Sagittula sp. P11: one gene and its partner. The protein of the gene in region 1 interacts with the protein of each later gene in a pairwise test. Links are inferred from orthologs where the notes say so. Each region holds a gene or a part of one and is shown in the gene's direction. Other genes may lie near its edges.

The links. The genes of interacting proteins can lie anywhere in the genome.
Region 2: the proteins of ndk (region 1) and CDO87_RS21995 interact in binary tests that used the Escherichia coli proteins (3 or more experiments, as listed by UniProt). The link is inferred for Sagittula sp. P11 from one-to-one orthologs.

The regions. Positions count from the first base shown.
Region 1 is NZ_CP021913.1:233,957-237,619, reverse strand. Bases 281-3,269 are described here. They hold ndk (nucleoside-diphosphate kinase), read left to right. Parts: upstream 281-1,558; coding sequence 1,559-1,981; downstream 1,982-3,269. Other genes in these bases: CDO87_RS01165 (methyl-accepting chemotaxis protein), read right to left, coding at 2,796-3,269; CDO87_RS01170 (YqaE/Pmp3 family membrane protein), read right to left, coding at 2,542-2,712; CDO87_RS01175 (DUF4112 domain-containing protein), read right to left, coding at 2,078-2,533; CDO87_RS01185 (ABC-F family ATP-binding cassette domain-containing protein), read right to left, coding at 281-1,242. Outside these bases: more of CDO87_RS01185, read right to left, coding at 1-280; more of CDO87_RS01165, read right to left, coding at 3,270-3,663. UniProt on the Escherichia coli protein: Major role in the synthesis of nucleoside triphosphates other than ATP. The ATP gamma phosphate is transferred to the NDP beta phosphate via a ping-pong mechanism, using a phosphorylated active-site intermediate.
Region 2 is NZ_CP021913.1:4,609,762-4,613,097, forward strand. Bases 1-2,999 are described here. They hold CDO87_RS21995 (uracil-DNA glycosylase), read left to right. Parts: upstream 1-1,177; coding sequence 1,178-1,822; downstream 1,823-2,999. Other genes in these bases: CDO87_RS21985 (aminodeoxychorismate/anthranilate synthase component II), read left to right, coding at 1-165; trpD (anthranilate phosphoribosyltransferase), read left to right, coding at 162-1,181; trpC (indole-3-glycerol phosphate synthase TrpC), read left to right, coding at 1,819-2,622; moaC (cyclic pyranopterin monophosphate synthase MoaC), read left to right, coding at 2,631-2,999. Outside these bases: more of moaC, read left to right, coding at 3,000-3,107; gephyrin-like molybdotransferase Glp, read left to right, coding at 3,104-3,336. UniProt on the Escherichia coli protein: Excises uracil residues from the DNA which can arise as a result of misincorporation of dUMP residues by DNA polymerase or due to deamination of cytosine.

The DNA.
Region 1 (3,663 bases):
GCCAAACCCTGCGAGCAGCGCGCGGAGTTTCGCGGGCGGAGAGTCGGGGCGTTCGCGCTGCAGGTGCTGGAGCGGCGTCTCGTCGAGGTGCAGTTCGTCCACCTGGTGCTGGGCGAAGTAGCCGATGCGCAGCTTCGACGAGCGGTTCATCCGGCCGTCCATCAGCGGCAGGCGGTCGGCCAGCAGCTTCGACAGGGTCGACTTGCCCTGGCCGTTCTTGCCCAGAAGCGCGATGCGGTCGTCCTGGTCGATGCGCAGGTTGAGCCGCCGCAGCACGGCGGTGTCGCCGTAGCCGGTGGTGCCGTCCTCGATGTTGACGATGGGCGGCGAAAGCTCGTCCGGCTGCGGGAAGGTGAAGACGCGCTTGGCCATCTCCTCGGGCGGGGTGACCATGTCCATGCGCTCGATCATCTTCAGCCGGGCCTGCGCCTGCTTGGCCTTGCTGGCCTTGGCGCGGAAACGGTCGACGAAGGACTGCAGGTGGGCGCGGCGGTCCTGCTGTTTCCTGGCGGTGGCGGCGAGCTGGGCGCGCTTTTCGGCGCGCAGCTTGACGAAGCCGTCGTAGGGCGTGCCGTAGTAGGTCAGCTTGCGGTCCTCGAGGTGGAGGATCGAGCTGACGGCGCGGTTCAGGAGGCCGCGGTCGTGGGAGATGACGATGACCGTGTGCGGGTAGCGCGCGAGGTAGGATTCGAGCCAGAGCGCGCCCTCGAGGTCGAGGTAGTTGGTCGGCTCGTCAAGCAGCAGCAGGTCGGGCTGGGCGAAGAGCACGCCGGCCAGCGCCACGCGCATCCGCCAGCCGCCGGAATAGGCGGAGCAGGGGCGCGAGTGTTCCTCGGGATCGAAGCCCAGGCCCTTGAGGATCGAGGAGGCGCGGGCCTCCGCGCTCCACGCGTCGATGTCGGCGAGGCGGGTCTGGATCTCGGCGATGCGGTGGCCGGAGGCGGTGTCCTGTTCGGCAAGAAGCGCCGCGCGCTCGGTGTCGGCGGCGAGCACGGTGTCGAGGATCGAGGTCTCTGAGGCGGGGACTTCCTGGCTGACGCCGCCGATGCGGGCGCGGGACGGCAGGGAGATGTCGCCGCCGTCGATGGTCAGCTCGCCCCGGATCAGGCGGAAGAGCGTGGTCTTTCCCGCGCCGTTCGGGCCGACGAGGCCGACCTTGTGACCTTCGGGGATCGTGGCGGTGGCCTCCTCGAAGAGGGGACGGCCTTCGACCGAATAGGAGAGGGATGAGATACGCAGCATGGAGGCGCTTTAGCAGAGGGTTCGGGGAGGGGAAAGGCACGTCGGCGGGCGGCACTGTTTGCTTTCGCAAAAGCGCCCGCCCGCCGACCCGTGGGGCGCGTTTCAGGCGAATGACGGGTATGGGGATGCGCGGCGGGTGGGGCCGCGATGGTCCCGGGGCGGGCTTCGGGCCGTGGTTTGCGTCCCGAGGCCGGGCAGGGCACGTGTGACGCATGGTCATGAGGGGTTTCCTGATCCGGGAGGCCGTGTTATCGGGCGCCGCGATACACCCTGACGACCCCGGACTGTGGGTCGGATCCATCTGGAGGATAACACGATGGCCCTCGAGCGCACCTTTTCGATCATCAAGCCCGATGCAACCCGCCGCAACCTGACCGGCAAGATCAACGCCAAGTTCGAGGAGGCCGGTCTGCGCATCGTCGCGCAGAAGCGGATCCACCTGACCAAGGCGCAGGCCGGCGAGTTCTACAAGGTGCACGCCGAGCGCCCGTTCTACGACGAGCTGTGCGAGTTCATGGCGTCCGCCCCGATCGTCGCACAGGTTCTGGAAGGCGAGAACGCCATCTCCAAGAACCGCGAAGTGATGGGCGCGACCAACCCGGCCGATGCGGCCCCGGGTACCATCCGCGCCGAGTTCGCCGAGTCGGTGGGCGAGAACTCCGTCCACGGGTCGGACGCGCCGGACACCGCGGCTCAGGAGATCGCGTATTTCTTCTCAGGTCTCGAGCTGGTCGGCTGAGCCTTCACCGGTTCCGACATGACGAAGGGGCGCCTTGCGGCGCCCCTTTTCGTTTGTTTGCGAGGGTTTTTCTGCCCGGGACTGTCGCCGGTCGTGTCAGGCGTTGGCGCCGCGGGACCGTCCGAGGCCCTGCACCGGGGTGCGGGTCGGGGGTTGGCGCGGGGTCTGGCCGGGTGTCGTATCGGCGTGGCGCCTTTCCGCGAAGTCGCGCATGAGCGCGGCGTTGCGGAGGTTGGCCTTGAAGCCCACGTCGAAGATGTCGCCGACCAAGGGCACGAGGCCGATCACCCAATCGATGCCGACATTGCCGGCCATCCGCGCCAGAAGGTGCTTCGGCGCGCCGATGTCGTGGGCGAGGTAGACGATGTAGGCCGACGGCGTCAGGGCCAGCGTGTCGCCGATGCCGGGAACGAGGCCGATGATGCTGTCCCAGCCGAGGCGGATGCGCGTGCCGGGCAGGTACATGGCGGCGTCCATGCGGCGGGCGATGCGTTCCGCCCGCTCGACCTTGGCGAAGATGGTCTTTGCGTCGTGCCTGTGCGCGTCGGTCATGGCCGGGCTCACGCGTGGGCGGGACGGCGCGAGATCACCCAGATCGCGTGTACGACGCCGGGGAGCCAGCCGAGAAGGGTCAGCAGGATATTGAGCCAGAAGTGCTTGCCAAGGCCCACTTCGAGGAAGACGCCCAGGGGCGGCAGGAACAGGCTGAGGATGATGCGGATGAGGTCCATCTTGGATCTCCTTTACGTTGCCGGGTTGAACAGGAAACGCGGCAACGGTGTGGAAGTTCCGAAGATGTCCGGCGCCGCCCGGGTCAGGCGGCGCGTTCGGCGGGCATGATCACGGGCTCTGCGGTGTCCAGCCTGAACTCCGATACGGTGCGCGAGAGGTCCTGCGCGGTGCCTGCAAGTGCGGAAGAACTGGTCCGCGTGTCGGCGACAAGCCCGGCGTTGGCGCGGGTCAGGTCCTGAAGGAGCTTCATCGCGGAGTCGATCTCGGCCAGGTCGCTGGCGTGCGCGCTGGTGGAGGCGGCGATGTCGGAGAGGGTCTCGTCCATCTTGTGGATGCTCCGGACCATGATCTGCAGCGACTGGCCCGCGCCATTGACGAGCTGCACGCCGTCCTGCACCTCCTTGTGGCTTTCGGAGATCAGCTTCTTGATGTCGAGGGCGGACTTCGAGGAACGGCCCGCGAGGTCGCGCACCTCTTCGGCCACGACGGCGAAGCCGCGGCCGGATTCGCCCGCGCGGGCGGCCTCCACCCTTGCGTTGAGGGCGAGGAGGTTGGTCTGGAAGGCCAGTTCCTCGATCACGGTGACGATCTTGGCGATCTCGTCGGAGCGCTGGCTGATCTGGTCCATGGCGGCGATTGCCTCTGCCACGGTGCGGTCCGATTCGGCGGCGGTGTCGGAGGCGGCGCGCGCCTCTTCCTTCGCCGACGCGATGCGGTGCGCATCGTCGCGGGTCTCTTCCGTCACGCGGGTAACGCCGTCGGCGCTACGCGTGATGGCGGCGCCCTGCTGTTCCGTCCGGTGGGCGAGGTCTTCGGCGCCGTCCTTCATCTGGCCGGAGCGGTCGGTGATCTGCGTGACCGCGGAGACGAGGCCGGAGATCACGCCGTTCAGCCGCTCGGCGGCGGCGTTGAAGTCGAGCCGGATGTGATCGTACTTCGGATCGAGCGGC
Region 2 (3,336 bases), 4.4 Mb from region 1 along the record:
TCGTGCCTCAAGGTGACGGCGGAGCTGTCCGACGGCACGATCATGGGGCTGGCGCATGAAAGCCTGCCGATCCACGGCGTGCAGTTTCACCCCGAAAGCATCGCGTCGGAGCACGGTCACGCCATGCTCCGCAACTTCCTCGACGTCCTGAAGGTGCCGGCATGAGCGACGATCTCAGACCGCTGATCGGGGCCTCCGCCGACCGCGCCCTGACCCGCGACGAGGCGGAGCGCGCCTTCAGCATCCTGTTCAACGGCGAAGCCACCCCCGCGCAGATCGGCGGGCTTCTGATGGCGATGCGCACGCGGGGCGAGACGGTGGACGAATACGCCGCCGCCGCCGCGGTGATGCGCGCGAAATGCAACAAGGTCCGCGCGCCGGAGGGGGCGATGGACATCGTTGGCACCGGCGGCGACGGAAAGGGCACGCTGAACATCTCGACCGCGACGGCCTTTGTCGTGGCCGGGGCCGGCGTGACCGTGGCCAAGCACGGCAACCGCAACCTGTCGTCGAAATCCGGCGCGGCGGACGCACTGTCCCAGCTCGGGATCAACGTGATGCTGCCCGCCGACCGTGTCGAGAAGGCGCTGGAAGACGTCGGCATCTGCTTCATGATGGCGCCGATGCACCATCCGGCCATGGCGCACGTCGGCCCGGTCCGGGCCGAGCTCGGGACGCGGACAATCTTCAACATCCTGGGGCCCCTTACGAATCCGGCGGGCGTAAAACGGCAGCTGACCGGGGCCTTCACCCGTGACCTGATCCGCCCGATGGCAGAGGTTCTCGGCAAGCTCGGGTCAGAGCGGGCATGGCTGGTGCACGGTTCTGACGGCACCGACGAACTGACCATCGCGGGCGTGTCGTGGGTGGCCTCTCTGGAAGAGGACGGCAGCATCCGGGAAGTGGAGCTGCACCCCGAAGACGCAGGCCTGCCCGAGCATCCGTTCGAAGCAATCATCGGGGGCACCCCGGAACAGAACGCCAAGGCCATGGCGGCGCTGTTGGACGGCGTGTCTTCGGCCTATCGCGATGCGGTCCTGCTGAACGCCGCCGCTGCGCTGACCATCGCCGGCCGGGCCGTCGACCTGCGCGAAGGCGTGGCCCAAGCAGCCGAGAGCATCGATTCAGGCGCGGCGAAAGCAAAGGTCGCAGCTTTGGCGGCGGCCACTCAGGCGGCATGACCCCGCCCGAGAGCTGGAGCCATCTGCCGTTTTTCGTGCAGGATCTGCCCCGTATTGCGGCGGATCTTGCCGGAAGGGCCGACATTCTGCCCCCCGACGCCCAACGCTTTGCAGCAATGGAGGCCTGCGCGCCCGACGAGGTGAAGGTCGTGATCCTCGGTCAGGACCCCTACCCCACGCCGGGTCACGCCCATGGGTTCGCGTTTTCGGTCGCGCCGGATGTCGCCCTGCCGAGGTCGTTGAACAACATCTACAAGGAAATGACCGACGATCTCGGGTCCTGTCCGGCCAACGGCGATCTGCGGTTCTGGGCGGACCAAGGCGTGCTCTTGCTGAACACCGCGCTGACCGTGCCCGCCGGCCAGGCGGGCGGACATGCGAGGCTCGGATGGTCCGAACTGACGCGGCAAGTGTTGCATACCCTGTCCGACAGGCCGCGCGCCTTCCTGCTCTGGGGCAAACACGCGCAGGGGTTCGCCCGCGACATTCGAGGCGAAGGCCATCTCGTTCTGCAGACCGCCCACCCCTCGCCCCTGTCCGCCCGTCGCGGCTTTTTCGGCTCGCGGCCCTTTTCCCGCATCAACGACTGGCTTAAGACGCAAGGCGCCGCACCTATCAACTGGACCGGAGAGGCGCCATGACCCAGACGATCCTCGACAAGATCAAGGCCTACAAGCTGGAGGAGGTCGCCGCCGACAAGCGCGCCAAACCGCTGTCCGAGGTGGAGGCCGAAGCACGCGACGCGTCGCCCGTCCGACCCTTTGCCAAGGCGTTGTACCTGGCCGCCAAAACCGGCTACGGCCTGATCGCAGAGGTGAAGAAAGCCAGCCCTTCAAAGGGCTTGATCCGCGCCGACTTCGACCCGGCGCGGCTGGCGCAGGCTTATGAAGCCGGGGGCGCCACCTGCCTGTCCGTGCTGACCGACACGCCGTCCTTCCAGGGCGCCAAGGAGTTCTTGGTCGAGGCCCGCTCGGCCACCACCCTGCCCGCCCTGCGCAAGGATTTCATGTACGACACCTACCAGGTGGCCGAGGCGCGCGCGCTTGGCGCGGACTGCATCCTGATCATCATGGCCTCCGTATCTGACGCGCAGGCCGCCGAGCTTGAGGATGCCGCGTACGCCTGGGGCATGGATGCCCTGATCGAAGTACACGACGGTGGAGAACTCGACCGCGCGCTGGCGCTCAAGTCACCGCTGATCGGGGTGAACAACCGCAACCTCAAGACGTTCGAGACGACGCTGGACACCACGCGAACCCTGTCGAAGCGCGTCCCCGAAGGCCGCTTCCTGATCTCCGAATCCGGGCTCAACACGCCCGCCGATCTGGCGGACATGGCCGGGTATGGCGCCCGCGCCTTCCTGATCGGCGAAAGCCTCATGCGACAGGAAAACGTGCAGGAAGCGACCGAAACCTTGCTGAAAAACCCCGTCCCGGCCTGAGAGTGACCATGAGCGACCTGACGCATTTCGACGACCGCGGCGCAGCCCACATGGTGGATGTCTCCGACAAGGCGGTGACCGCCCGCGTCGCCACAGCCGAAGGCTGGGTCCGCATGGCGCCGGAGACATTCGCGCTTATCAACGAAGGCAGCGCCAAGAAGGGCGACGTGATCGGTGTTGCACGACTGGCCGGGATCATGGGCGCGAAGAAGACGCCAGAGCTGATCCCGCTGTGTCATCCCCTGCCCGTGACAAAGGTGTCCGTCGATCTGGAACCCGATGCCGACCTGCCCGGTCTGCGCATCACCGCGACGGTCAAGACCACTGGCCAGACGGGGGTGGAGATGGAGGCGCTCACCGCAGTCTCGACCGCAGCGCTGACCGTCTACGACATGGTGAAAGCCGTGGACAAGGCGATGGAGATCGGCGGAATCCGCGTCACCCTGAAAGATGGCGGGAAATCAGGGCGTTACGAAGCGACATGATCTCGGTAGCGGAAGCCCTCGCGCAGCTCTTCTCGCTCGTGCGGCCGATGGAGACGGAAGAGGTCCCGTTGGTGGCCGCATCGGGCCGGACGCTGGCCCGCGCGGTTTCCGCAAGACGCAGTCAGCCGCCCTTTCCATCCTCGGCCATGGACGGCTATGCGGTGACCGACGCTGCGCCCGGCATGACATTGAACGTGATCGGCGAAAGCGCTGCGGGGCATCGTTACGA